DNA from 2 places in the Enterobacter sp. DVT3837 genome. Region 2 is predicted to be linked to the other one. Evidence: predicted binding sites of a transcription regulator. Region 2 holds the regulator's gene; the other holds the start of a gene.

Region 1 (7,250 bases), on a different contig from region 2:
CCTGCAGGGTTTTGAACCTGACGTTAGAATTCTTCTGACCAAGTACAGCAATAACAATGGCTCACAGTCACCCTGGATGGAAGAACAGATCCGCGATGCCTGGGGAAGCATGGTACTGAAAAACGTTGTTCGCGAGACCGACGAAGTCGGTAAAGGTCAGATCCGTATGAGAACGGTGTTTGAGCAGGCTATCGATCAGCGCTCATCTACAGGAGCCTGGCGAAATGCGCTGTCTATCTGGGAGCCTGTCTGTAATGAAATTTTTGATCGCCTGATTAAACCTCGCTGGGAGATCAGATAATGAAACGTGCACCAGTCATTCCAAAACATACCGTAAAAGATATCCGCCCCGAAACTGAACCTTCAGCGGCACCCGCTGCACCGATGGTTGATTCATTAATTGCACGGGTTGGAGCCATGGCCCGCGGGAATACCATTCTGCTTCCGGTTTGTGGCCGGGAAGTGAAATTTATTCTGGAAGCGATCCCGGGCGAGAGTGTCGAGGCGGCATCAAGAGTCTGGTCAGGTAATGAACGTGACCAGGAACTACTGACCGAAGACGCGCTTGATGATCTGATTCCCTCTTTTATGCTGAGTGGTCAACAGACGCCTGCGTTCGGACGAAGGGTAGAAGGTGTCATTGAAATTGCTGATGGTAGTCGCCGTCGTAAAGCCGCCATACTGACATCATCAGATTATCGTGTTCTCGTCGGGGATCTCGATGACGAACAGATGATAGCTTTATCACGGCTGGGTAATGATTATCGTCCTGTCAGCGCTTATGAACGGGGCAACCGTTATGCACAGCGGTTGGAAAATGATTTTAACGGCAATATCTCTGCTCTGGCTGAAGCTGAGAATATTTCCCGTAAAATCATCACGCGTTGCATCAACACGGCCCATTTGCCAAAATCAGTGGTTGCCCTGTTTACTCATCCTGGTGAACTTTCCGCCCGCTCTGGGGAGACGCTGTACAAAGCATTTTCGGGAAAAGAAGCTTTATTGTTGCAACGGACACAACAGCTTCATGAGCAAAAAAAAGCGGGAGTTATCTTTGAATCCGAGGAAGTTATTGGTTTACTGACGGATGTTCTGAAAGAGCCATCAGGTAAAAAAGTAAACCTTAATACCCGTCATCAATTTGTACCTGGTGCGACAGCCCTATACAAAGGCGATAAGGTGATTTTTAATCTCGATAAATCTCGTTTGCCTGCCGAGTGTATCGAGAAGATAGAAAGCATACTGCGCGACTTACAAAAAGTTTAGCCTGTTTAATGATACACGCGAGAGTCTTCATTAATTTCCAATATCCTTAATGCGTTACATGCTGCTTCGGAATATATACATCCGAAGCAGTTATTTTCTGCACTATAGCCCAGTGTTGTTAAAAAGATCTGTTTACTTCTCCCAACCTGATTGTTACCACAATCTAAAGATCCAGTTTTTTCTAGTTTTCCTTAACTAGTTCCGCAGTTCACCCCTCAACCTGCATATCAGAACTCAGAAGGTAACCCATCCCGGAATACTGATTTCATACACCAGATTAACTGGGACCACGGTCCCACTTCCTACTTGCGTGTCAGAACTCACCCGTCAAGCCCGCTTGGAATATCGATTCCACACGCCGGATTTAACTGGGACCACGGTCCCACCTCCTACTTGCGTGTCAGAACTCATCCTTCAACCCCGCCTGGAATATCGATTCCACACGCCGGATTTAACTGGGACCATGGTCCCACTCTATTCAGCTGTTTCTATCACAATACAGATTTTAAGATTGTTACTGTGATTCCTGTATTAGGTGCGTAAGAAGATTATGTTCGTTTTGTTCCCTGGTGCTTCCTCGCTCACTCGCGGGCTTCACCCTGTCGTTCGGCTGCGGCGAGCACTACTGGATCTCTCAGAAAAGCAGAATTTATCTGATCCTCGCAACGGGAATATCTTTCCAGCGGGTGGTGTACGCAGGGGAGAGCATATCGCGTTTCATTTGCCATGATGGCGCTATCCCTCGCCCGGCAAACCAGATCTGTCCCAGACCGGAATGATTAATGCCATCGAGAACCTTCATCAGCTCAGAGCTGTGAGGACGTGGCGGACGTTCGTCGAACAGCTGCAGCTGCGAAACGCCGGAGCCGGTGAAGTCATTCAGCATCACACCGGCTTTGGCATACAGGTGCCCATCCTTCCAGATACGCTCCAGAGCCGTTGTGGCGGCCGCAATAATGTCCCGGGTGTCCTGAGTGGGTGTAAGCAGTTTCTCCGTGGCCACGTTGCCGTAGTAAGGCTCTTTAACGGCGAACGGAGACGTTTTGATGAAAACGGAAATATGCCGGCAGTACTGGCGCTCTTTCCGCAGCTTTTCAGAGGCCCGCTCTGCGTACTGACAGACAGCCTGGCGGAGCGAATCGTACTCCGTGATTTTCTCTCCAAAGCTGCGGCTGCAGACGATCTGCTGTTTCGTCGGTGGTGCTTCCTCAAGCGACATGCAGCTTTCCCCGTTCAGTTCGCGTACTGTTCGCTCGAGAACGACGGAGAAATTTTTGCGTATAAAGGCCGGGTTCGTCAGGGCCAGATCGAGCGCGGTCCTGATACCCAGTACATTAAGTTTGCGTGCAATACGGTTTCCCACGCCCCAGATCTCTTCGACCTGCTGCAGTGAAAGCTGTTTCCGCGTTCGCTGAGGATTCCCCCTGGTCAGGGCGAGCACACCACGAAACTGTTTCCACTCCTTTGAGGCCCACTGGGCTGATTTTGCCAGGGTTTTCGTCGGCCCGGCACCCACGCCGATGGTCAGACGGGTACAGTCATACACGTGCTGGCGCAGCTGCCGGCCGAAGTCCTCCAGGTCCATGCAGTGCTCAACGCCGGTCAGGTCGAGGAACATCTCGTCAATCGAATACTGTTCCACCCTTGGGGCCAGCTCCTCCAGGCAGCTCATCACGCGCGCTGACATCGAGGCATAAAGTTCATAGTTGCTTGAGAACGCGTATATTTTTTCCGGATACGTTTCGTTTTTCATCTGAAACCACGGCATGCTCATTTTGATCCAGGGCTTTGCCTCGGCACTTCTTGCGATAACGCAGCCATCGTTATTACTGAGCACCACAACCGGCTTTCCTTTCAAATCCGGGCGGAAAACACGTTCGCAGCTGGCATAAAAGCTGTTCACATCGGCCAGGGCAAACATCAGTACATCTCCCTCGGGCGGTGGATGATGTGCGTGACGACGCCAAAGATATCCAGATCGTCCGGGTCGGGATAAATCGGCGGCCAGGCGGCGTTCATTGGCTGCAGCGTCAGTCGTGGCGTCAGCAGAAGCCGTTTAACCGTAAACTCCCCCTGCACACTGGCCACAACAATATCGCCGTGCCGGGGCTTCTCTGCACTGTCCACAACCAGCAGATCGCCATTGTAAAGGCTGCCGTCGGACATGCTGTCACCGCTGGCACGGAGATAGTAAGTCGCGCTTGGGTGCCGTATGCAGTAATCATGGAGATCCAGGTCGGACTCGACATAGTCAGCGGCAGGGCTCGGAAAACCGCAGCTGGCCAGGTCTGCAAACAACGGATGGGCCTGTGGCGGGAGTGCTTTCCCGGTGCTGAAAAGCTGCAGTTTCATCTTTCCTCCTGACGTCTAAATATGCTGGATATGCATACAGTATATTTAACAGCGTGAGGATAATCCAGATCACCTGCTTCATGAACAGGGTGAGTAATCTAAGTTACTCAAAATGCTATTTAATATCATTATGGGACATTTAAATTACTCACAATGAGAAGTATGGCTTTTATTTTGCCATTTTGCTCTTATAATATGTATCAAATTGAGTTTAATTGACGGAGCATAATGATGAATATTTACTGCGATGATGGTTCAACTAATGTTAAGCTGGCATGGTTTGAAGGAAACGAGCTGCAGACCCGGGTTTCTGCTAACTCCTTCCGGCATGGCTGGAAAGTGGCGGAATTCAGTGCCGCAACGTTCAACTATCAGGTGGGCACGCTGAAATACACCTGGGACCGCGTCAGCCGGGATGCCATCCCGACAACAAACGTGGAATACCAGTACGGTGATCTCAACCTGCTGGCCGTGCATCATGCCATGCTGAACAGCGGACTTGAGCCGCAGCCGGTGAGCCTGACCGTGACGCTGCCCCTGAGCGAGTATTATGACGGGGACTGCCAGCGGAACGAGGAGAACATCCGACGCAAACGAGAAAACCTGATGCGTGAGCTGGTTCTGAATAAGGGCAGGGCATTTACCGTAACGGACGTGAAGGTGATGCCTGAATCACTGCCGGCGGCGTTCTCCCGTCTCGCGGAGCTGAAGCCCGGACCCGCTGAGACCACCCTGATTATCGATCTCGGCGGAACCACGCTCGATGCCGGCGTGATTGTCGGACAGTTTGATGATATCAGTGCGGTACACGGCAATCCGTCTGTCGGCGTGTCACAGGTCACCCGCGCAGCTGCAGGCGCGCTGCGGGCTGCAGACAGCGAAACCAGCGCGCTTATTGCTGACACGGTCATCCGCAACCGCAATGATCGTCAGTATCTGCAGCGAGTGATCAACAATGCCGGAAAAATTGACGATGTTCTGAACAAAATTACAGAGGCAATCACTTCCCTGGGCGCGCGCGTCACCAGTGAGCTGACGGCCTTCAGGAACGTTAACCGGGTATTCCTGGTCGGGGGAGGGGCATCCCTCATTGAAGAGGCTATCCGTCAGGCCTGGCCTCTGGCTCCTGACCGTATCGAGGTTATCGGCGATCCGCAGCTGGCACTGGCCAGAGAGATTGCCCTTTACAATAAAGAGGACTAAACGTGCCGGACGGCCAGTATTCTTTCTATCTGCACAGCGACGATCGCACCGACATCGCGGCGATGGCGACCATCAGCACCATCTCACAGCCCCTGCGCGGTGACTTCATCCGGACCGCCGCCACCGCCGGGGCGGTGATGTACCAGACGGATGCCCGTTTACCGGCGCTGATCCCGGTGTTCTTTGACGGGCATCTGAGCGCCATCCGGCTTTGTGCCGTGATGGCGCTGGTATCCGGCACCTGGTCTTCACTCTCAGGACTTCCTGATGAGCCTGATGGTGGCGTGGCGGCTCTGGCCATGTCACCTGAGACGGAATACCAGCGCCGGCGTTACACCCTGACGCTTCAGGATGACCGGAGCAGTGAACGGGTTGAGCGTGTGCTGACGGGCGTGTCATCCCGCCTGCGCGGAGAGCTGCTGAGAAACCTGATTATCACCGGTCTGGCCCTGCATACGACCGCACCGGAGCTGCCGCGGCTGCTGGCCAGCATGCCGGTACCGCCCGGCACGGTCAGCGAGCTGCAGGTTCTGGTTCAGCAGATGGCTGGTACGGCTGACGTGAGTATGGCTGCAGTGCCGGAGAAACCAGCGGAGCCTGCCGCACCGGTATCCGCAGAAGCGACCAGCATAAAGAAAAATATGCGCCGGGCATTCGGAGACTAGAACATGTCAGTGATTAAACAAAAAGCAGTGCAGTGCATTCATAACTTTCTGCGCGCCCGGAACGTGCCTGAATCTCAGTGGCCGGAACGGGTCAAAAAGACCGGCAGGGGAATGATACTGGCAGGCGTGGCCGTCGTGGTTCCCGGCGTTCTGGTTGATAACATCTCCCTGCCGGTGACAATCGCGATGCAGGTCTGCTATGCCTCACTGATCGGCCTCGGGGTTCTCCTGGCGTTTGACGAGAAAAAACCAGAGGGGCGGGGATGAATATGAACATTAACCTGAAGGAAACAGTATGCAGCTTGAAGAACTGACAGGAGACGAACGTACGCTGGTCGTTGTGGCACTGCAGGCGTTGTTCCGCGAGAGATTATCCGCATCAAATGCCGTCTTTACGGTATGTAGCCTGTCCGGAAAAGAGCAGCCGCCGGAAGATATTTTTGGGCTGTGTGAAGTAGAGGATGCGCTGAGACGTATTGGTGCAGCTCCTGCGCGTTAAATCCGGCCCCGTACACTTCAGAAAAAAACGGCAGGGTGACATCTCATCCCTGCCGTCAAAACTAAACGCTTAATTTTTCGGCGATTATAATGTATTGTTTTGTGATGTAAATCACATTTTAATTTAATGTGAAATTTTCCCTCCGTTTTATATCTCCCGAAAAAATTACCCGCCGTGCCTTCACGCTAACCCGGCCGCTGCGGTCGCAAGGGTTCACGTTGTCTCCGTCCTCACCCGTTCGCGCCCTGCACGGTGCATTCAGCCCGTGAAGGGCTTGCGCTGCGGCTTCGGCGTCGCCCTGGCGTCCTCCGCTTTACGCCGTGTTTTTGTGGCGGCACGGCGCAAGAGGGTGCCGGATGCTGAGGACACAACCATGTTCAGACTGACCTGTATTGAACCCGATAACGGCGAGTTTGCCGTCTATATCAATCACCATTACCTGGGGAGTGAAGATGCCAGCGGAGAGCGACTTTCTCTGGAGGAGGTTCTGGAGCAGCTCTCCCTGCTGCCGGGCGTGGAATTACAGACCCTGCTGGAACCTGTACCGGAGTGCGATGACTGGTGCTGGAACGACATCGCCGATCGCGTCCTGCCGCCGCTTCCAGCATGTCGTGATGATGTGACGGTGGCAGGGCTCATCGCCAGGCTGAAGCAGTACCCACCGGATGCACTGTGTATGGGGACGTTCTGGCTGGAAGATGACTTTCTGTCGCTCGATGGCAGTCTGTCGGAGGAGGAAATTGCAGAAGCCATGCGTATCTGCGACCACAGCCACGATGCAGGCATCGGTTTTAACTGGGACACGCTGCAGTTCGCTATCGACCACGTGAAGGGGCGCTAAAAAAAAGGACACCTTCCGGGGAGGGGTGTCCTGAAATGTGTCATATTCGTTGTAAGTGAAAACCCATCAGATGTTTTCGGCACAGATAATTGCACAATCGCTGCCTTTTTTCACCTGCCATATATCCGACTCAAAAAAAAGACGTCTCCGGTCGGGGACGTCCTGAAATCAAAGGCACACATGTCAGATAACGGCGCGAATCCATTATCAGTGTGCATTCTGCCATACACTCACGTACTCATCAGCTACCAGAACCGGTAACAAAGGTTGTCGGTTCTCTCCGCCTTATTGCCGCCAACCGGCGGCGAGTTCAACGCCGTGCCTTCACGCTAAACCGGCCGCTGCGGTCACAAGGGTTCACGTTGTCTCCGTCCTCACCCGTTCGCACCTTTCACGGTGCATTCAGCCCGTGAAAGGCTTGCGC
Region 2 (7,250 bases):
AGCTTCGCACACTGCGCCAGCGCGGCCGGATCGCTACCACCAAGCTGCAGGGCAACCGGGTGCTCCTCTTCGCTGTAAGCCAGATAGTCTCCTTTACCGTGAATAATCGCACCGGTGGTCACCATTTCGGTGTACAGCAGCGTATGGCGGGAGAGCTGACGCAGGAAGTAGCGGCAGTGTCTGTCCGTCCAGTCGAGCATTGGCGCAATGGAGAAACGGTGTGCAGGGAAAGCAGTCTGTAATTCTGACGACATGGCGAAGTTTTAAGCATCTGGTGAAAAGGGGCGCTACTATAGCACAAAGAAAAGCCGGAGGCGCAGCGCCTCCGGTGGACTTTAGAACGTCATGCTCAGTTGCGCCCCCGCGCCCCAGGTTTCGTCTTCACCATACAGACCCATCAGGTCGATATGAACCGTGTTAAGCGGTGCAAACCCCACACCTGCGGTAAAGACATTGCTGTCATTGTCTTTCACATCAGCACGATAACCTGCACGAACCGCCAGCCAGCTCAATGGCGTCACTTCCGCACCCACGCCAACATATTGGGAGTTCTCTTCGCTTTTAAAACCTTTGGTTTCGGTCAGGTCACCATCCGCCGTCAGCGTCAGGAGATCGGTATGCCAGGCCGCACCCGCCGTAACGACAGGGCTGATTTGGTAAGTATCGCGCACGCCATCCACCTCTTTGGTGTCGATATCACGCGAGAACAGGTTTTTACCGGTCAAACCCACCGTCCAGTTTTCACCGAAATCAGCAGCAAGACCGGCATCAACGTTAAACCCAGTATCGTCGTTGCGATAGCGACTGCTGTTGATATCGCCACTGTCAAAGTTGTAGATCGAAACCGTGTAGTTGTAGAGCCAGGTCTGTTGCAGCTTAGGAGTGATACCCACGGAAACAGGCACACCGCTGATATCAAACTGACGCGCCACTGCAACGCCATAGTCTGAAACGATTGCAGCACGACCAAAACCCTTTGATTTCAAATCATTCGGGTCAACCCCAAATACGGCCGCCGGAACGGCTTCCACCGCGCGCAATTTGTCGATATCACCCTGATCGATGTAAGAACTCACGCGAGCACGCGCATTGGCTTTGGCCACGAAAGCCACTGAGAGCACGTCATTAGGAATACTTACAGCGATCCCACCTCCCGCTTTACCGCTGGCGGTTTTCCCTTTCAGTGAATCCAGTTGATCGGCAAGGTCGCCTGCAGCGGCAGAGACCTGCCGCGATGCAGCACTGGAAGGATTAAGGAGATCGATAAGATTGATATTATCCAGGGTACTGCGATAGGCGCTGACATCATCGCTGATGTCATCAATCTTATCGCGCAGGTTGTCTTTGTCTGAAATTTGCGCACCGATAGATGGCAGGATCACCGTGATACCATCGTCAGGTTTCGCCTTTGCAAGCAACGCCGGGTTGATTAACACCCCGCTGCCATAGCTCCCAGCCGCGACCCCCGTCCCCCCCATCGCATCGCTACGTGCTTCTGTCCAGGTATTGGCTGCTCCGGCCTGATTTGCCATAAACAAGGAGACGGCGATGCTAACCACCGAAAATTTAAAATGTTTTTTCACAGTATGCTCGTCTTATAGTCTGTTATGAAATAACCCCTGTCTGTTATCACCCAAACAGGTACGAACTATTGCTGTGAATAAGTACAAAAAGACCCGCTATTTCCTTAAGTTAAATTCTAACCAGACCTGTTGTAATTTGTGACGGCCCTCAATATTTATAGAAGAGGAAATTATTTTTTCCCAGGTTTTCCATCATGCGGCCCAAAAAACTGGGGCGGGTGATCGACCCAGCGATCTTCTCGCGTGGCGGCATACACTGGGTTGAGCGGATAGTAGATGCGGTTGTGCTTCTTGTTGGCTTCGCCAACTACCAGGAGTCGAACCTCTTCGTCCGTGTTGTTGATAAAGGTGTGGCAGACGCCGGTTCCGGCGGGAAACCCTACGCTATCGCCGGGTTCAAGTTTCCACAAATAGCCATTAATCCAGGCTTCAGGATAGCCTTCAAGCACGTAAATGAACTCTTCTTCGTCGCTTTCCGCATGAGGATAGGATGTCCGACGTCCGGGGGGTAAACGCTCATGATGGATACCAATACGCCCCAGCCCGAGCTTGCGAGCCAGCGGCGCACCGATGGAAAAACGCTCGTCGCTGTCGGGATAGGTTGAGTTATCAGCGCCTTCCACGTCGCGCCAGTGTCGAATACAGTCAGGTCTTTTCATTGTTCGTTTCCCGGTTTGCAATGCGTCAGGTATAGCACAGACAGGCGGATCTCGGTGTTTTTACCAGAACATGATAAAGTGAGGGTTTTCCGTCCTATAACATCCGGGGTGCTAAATGGATAAGTCCACAAAAGAGCTGTTAGCGCAGGCCGAAAAGCTCTGCGCGCAACGCAATGTGCGCCTGACTCCGCAGCGCCTTGAGGTATTACGCCTGATGAGCCTGCAACAGGGAGCCATCAGCGCGTACGATCTGCTCGACCTGCTCCGCGAAAGCGAGCCGCAGGCCAAACCGCCTACGGTGTATCGCGCGCTCGATTTTCTGCTGGAACAAGGGTTCGTGCATAAGGTTGAATCCACAAACAGCTATGTGCTGTGCCACCTGTTTGACCAGCCAACCCATACATCAGCCATGTTTATCTGCGACCGCTGCGGCGTGGTAAAAGAAGAAGGGGCTGAAGGTGTTGAAGACATTATGCATACGCTGGCGGCCAAAATGGGCTTTGCCTTGCGTCATAATGTTATTGAAGCACATGGGCTGTGTTCTGCCTGTGTCGAGGTGGAATCATGCAGCCATCACGATAAGTGCCAGCACGACCACACAATCGTTGTGAAGAAAAAACCTCGCTAGCAATGAAAAAGGCGGCTCATGGCCGCCCTCAGGGTGTACTTCCTTGTACTTTCGGGTATAACCCGGTTACCAGCGGTAGTCGTTGCGTTTTTCCCAGTCGCCGACTTCCTTTTCCGCCTGGTCTTTTGCGTAGCCGTAGCGTTCCTGGATTTTACCGACAAGCTGATCGCGTTTACCTTCAATGACGGTCATATCGTCATCTGTCAGCTTCCCCCACTGCTCTTTCGCTTTACCTTTGAACTGCTTCCAGTTGCCGCTGATTTCGTCTTTATTCATCATCGTGTCCTCTTGTTAAGCGTCGGGTCGTAACGTCCGTTACGTTCTTTTCTGCTGGACGTGATAATAATTGTAGTTAAGGATTCTGCAGCTATTTTGATATTCGGAATCTTTAACCGTCACGATATATCGTGATGGGAAGGAAACCAGGTATTATTTCGCCAGTGACGGCGCCAGATAAAGGCCAGAGACAGGCCCCGCAACGAGAGGAAAACGGCCAACGCCAGCCACAAACCGTGATTGCCAAGCCAGGGAAGCGTCAGCAGCGTCAGACCAAACCCTGCTGCTGCCACCGCCATACTGTTACGCATTTCGGCTCCGCGCGTAGCCCCAATGAACATGCCGTCCAGCAGATAACACCAGACACCGACCACCGGTAAGATCACCTGCCAGATGAGATAGTGGCTCGCCAGTTCACGCAGTGTGGGAAGTGAGGTGAGTAATGCAATGATCTGCTCGCCAAAAACGGCATAAACCAGCGCAAATGCCAGTGCCACCAGCCCTGACTGACGACAGGCTGCCCGCCAGACATCCTGAAGCTGCCCGCTTTCGCGCGCACCGTACGCCTGCCCGGAATGTGCTTCCACAGCATAGGCAAAACCGTCCAGCGCGTAGGCGGTAAAGGTCAGTAGCGTCATCAATACGGCATTGACCGCGACGATGTCTGGCCCCAGCCGAGCCCCGAAAACCGTCAGCGCGCCAAAACAGAGCTGAAGGAGAAGTGAGCGCAGCATGATGTCGCGGTTGAGTGCCAGCAGCTTACGGATATTGCCGCGCCATGCGGTTTTGAGTAGCGCAAGAGAGATCCCGCGCATCGCCAGCACGCGCCAGACCATCCACAGACCGATGATAAAAGTCCCGTATTCGGCAATTGCCGTCGCCAGTGCAGCCCCCTGCACGTTCATATGCAGACCCATTACCAGCCAGACATCAAGCACAATGTTGAGAAGGTTTCCCACCACCAGCAAAATGACGGGCGCGCGGGCATACTGCACGCCCAGTAACCACCCCAGCAGAACCAGGTTAGCCAGTGATGCCGGCGCACTGAGCCAGCGAATTTCCAGGAAACGTCTCGCCTGCTCCAGCACTGCCTCGTTACCGCCAACGATGTGAAGCGCGAGGTCAATCAGGGGCGAGCGCAATACAACGATTAATACTCCCGCACCAAGCGCAAGAATGAGCGGCTGCACCAGCGCGCGGGCCAGACGCAGAGGATCTCTGGCACCATACGCCTGTGCCGTGAGCCCGGTAGTACTCATGCGCAAAAAGAGCAGCAGCATAAACAGGAAGCTGGTTGCCGTCGCGCCAATCGCCACGCCGCCAAGATAAACAGGTGAATCCAGATGACCAATAACAGCAGTATCGACCAGACCCAGCAAGGGCACGGTAATATTGGAGAAAATCATCGGCAGTGCAAGACGCCACAATGCCTTATCTGATGCCGTCAGCAGTGACATGAAAAATACCGGGAGAGGTAAAGGAAGCAGGCTACAGCAACGCCGTAGCCTGTCAGGAAGAGATTACAGCCATTCGCCGTTGCGAATCACCCCTACTGCCAGCCCTTCGATAGAGAAGTTCTGTTCGCGAAGATCCACCACAATCGGGGAGAATTCGCTGTTTTCAGGCAGCAGCTGTACGGTATTACCCTGTTTTTTCAGACGCTTAACGGTCACTTCGTCATCAATACGCGCGACCACAACCTGGCCGTTTCGCACATCCTGCGTTTTGTGAACCGCAAGCAGATCACCGTCAAGAATACCGATGTCTTTCATCGACATGCCGCTTACGCGCAGCAGGAAATCAGCGCTCGGTTTAAACATCCCCGGATCGACCTGGTAGTGGCCTTCAATATGCTGCTGTGCCAGTAAAGGCTCACCGGCAGCAACACGCCCCACCAGCGGAATGCCCGTCTCTTCTTCCACCAGCAGGCGGATACCGCGTGACGCGCCCGAAACAATCTCAATCACGCCCTTACGCGCCAGCGCTTTCAGGTGTTCTTCGGCAGCATTCGGAGAACGGAAGCCCAGACGCTGAGCGATTTCCGCACGCGTGGGTGGCATACCCGTCTGGCCGATATGATCCCGGATGAGATCAAACACCTCTTGCTGCCTGGTCGTTAACGCTTTCATTCCGCCCCCTGGGTGTATATACAGTTATGCTGTGAGTATATACAGTCAAAGGCGATTTTGGAACCAAAAACTGCACAAAAAACCAGGGACTTAATTATTCCTCGAGGCTCATCGGAAATGTGACCAAAGCAGCGTGACCCATGTAATGACCGCAGTAATAATCGCCAGCAACACGGCAGCGGAACCCATGTCTTTTGCCCGGCCAGAGAGCTCGTGGAAATCTGAACCAATCCGGTCAACAACGGCCTCAATAGCGCTATTGAGAATTTCCACTATCATCACCAACAGTACGGAGCCGATCAGAAGAACGCGTGTTATTGCATCAATATCAAGGAAGCAGGCGATAATCACCGCGATGATAGCGGCGACGCCCTCCTGGCGAAAGGCGGCTTCATTGATCCACGCGGCACGGAAACCTTTCCAGGAATAGCCGGCGGCTTTGATGATTCGGGTTAACCCAGTGGTATTATTGGCCATTAAAAGAACCTTTTATTGGAAATAGCGTCAGTAACTATAGTGGCAGCGCGTTTCGCTGCCGCCTGAAGTATGACGGGTAACAACAGAAATTTTGCGCGCTTTCTGTTATCCTTGCGCCGCAATTGCATTATTAACCAGAGGCTTTACATCGTTTATGTCCGGCTGGCCACGAATTTACTACAAATTACTTAATTTACCATTAAGCATCCTGGTAAAAAGCAAGTCTATCCCAGCAGAACCCGCGCTGGAATTGGGGCTCGATACGTCGCGCCCCATTATGTACGTTTTGCCTTATAACTCGAAGGCAGACTTACTGACGCTTCGCGCCCAGTGCCTGGCGCATGACTTACCTGACCCGCTTGAACCGCTAGAAGTTGACGGTACTCTGCTGCCGCGCTACGTGTTCATTCACGGTGGACCGCGCGTGTTTACCTATTACACGCCAAAAGAAGAGTCCATCAAGCTGTTCCATGACTATCTCGACCTGCACCGCAGCAATCCTGATCTGGATGTGCAGATGGTGCCAGTATCGGTGATGTTTGGTCGTCGCCCGGGTCGTGAAAAAGGTGAAGAGAATCCACCGCTGCGCATGCTTAACGGCATCCAGAAGTTCTTCGCAGTCTCCTGGCTGGGACGCGACAGCTTTGTGCGTTTCTCCCCTTCCGTTTCGCTGCGTCGAATGGCGGACGAGCATGGCACCGACAAGATCATCGCGCAAAAACTGGCGCGCGTAGCGCGAATGCACTTCGCCCGTCAGCGCCTCGCTGCCGTTGGGCCGCGTCTCCCGGCGCGTCAGGATCTGTTCAACAAGCTGTTGGCCTCCAAAGCGATTGCCCGTGCCGTCGAAGACGAAGCGCGCAGCAAGAAGATTTCACATGAGAAAGCCCAGCAGAACGCCATTGCACTGATGGAAGAGATTGCAGCGAACTTCTCTTACGAGATGATTCGTCTGTCCGATCGCATTCTCAGCTTTACCTGGAACCGTCTCTATCAGGGCATCAACGTCCATAACGCCGAGCGTGTACGCCAACTGGCGCATGATGGCCATGAAATTGTCTATGTCCCCTGCCACCGCAGCCACATGGACTACCTGCTTCTCTCCTATGTGCTTTATCACCAGGGGCTGGTACCGCCGCATATCGCGGCCGGTATTAACCTGAATTTCTGGCCAGCTGGCCCGATTTTCCGTCGACTGGGCGCCTTCTTTATTCGCCGTACCTTCAAGGGCAATAAGCTCTACTCCACGGTGTTCCGCGAGTATCTGGGTGAGTTGTTCAGCCGCGGATATTCCGTTGAGTACTTTGTGGAAGGTGGTCGCTCCCGTACCGGCCGTCTGCTCGATCCGAAGACCGGCACGCTGTCCATGACCATTCAGGCCATGCTGCGCGGAGGAACTCGTCCAATCACGCTGGTGCCAATCTACATCGGCTATGAGCATGTGATGGAGGTGGGGACTTACGCTAAAGAGCTGCGTGGCGCGACTAAAGAGAAAGAGAGC

What was found. Region 2 encodes LexA, which represses DNA repair genes until DNA is damaged. Its sites were predicted from a motif close to TNCTGTATGTACATACAGNA; they were not measured.
Region 1: the regulator LexA is predicted to act here: its motif matches at 3,641-3,660, upstream of umuD (translesion error-prone DNA polymerase V autoproteolytic subunit).

The regions. Positions count from the first base shown of each region.
Region 1 covers NZ_JBWDLA010000004.1:44,645-51,894, forward strand. Annotated here, with positions in the region: gene sopA (plasmid-partitioning protein SopA) at 1-301, shown strand, start outside; gene AC0XWG_RS24700 (ParB/RepB/Spo0J family plasmid partition protein) at 301-1,266, shown strand; gene AC0XWG_RS24705 (Y-family DNA polymerase) at 1,916-3,187, opposite strand; gene umuD (translesion error-prone DNA polymerase V autoproteolytic subunit) at 3,187-3,618, opposite strand; gene parM (plasmid segregation protein ParM domain-containing protein) at 3,850-4,821, shown strand; gene AC0XWG_RS24720 (plasmid partitioning/stability family protein) at 4,824-5,486, shown strand; gene AC0XWG_RS24725 (hypothetical protein) at 5,490-5,753, shown strand; gene AC0XWG_RS24730 (hypothetical protein) at 5,782-5,985, shown strand; gene AC0XWG_RS24735 (hypothetical protein) at 6,359-6,826, shown strand.
Region 2 covers NZ_JBWDLA010000001.1:1,104,908-1,112,157, forward strand. Annotated here, with positions in the region: gene dusA (tRNA dihydrouridine(20/20a) synthase DusA) at 1-254, opposite strand, end outside; gene AC0XWG_RS05405 (conjugal transfer protein TraF) at 336-1,583, opposite strand; gene AC0XWG_RS05410 (cupin domain-containing protein) at 1,754-2,242, opposite strand; gene zur (zinc uptake transcriptional repressor Zur) at 2,358-2,870, shown strand; gene AC0XWG_RS05420 (CsbD family protein) at 2,937-3,146, opposite strand; partial or broken gene AC0XWG_RS05425 (hypothetical protein) at 3,195-3,269, opposite strand; gene dinF (MATE family efflux transporter DinF) at 3,266-4,603, opposite strand; gene lexA (transcriptional repressor LexA) at 4,667-5,275, opposite strand; gene AC0XWG_RS05440 (diacylglycerol kinase) at 5,384-5,752, opposite strand; gene plsB (glycerol-3-phosphate 1-O-acyltransferase PlsB) at 5,907-7,250, shown strand, end outside.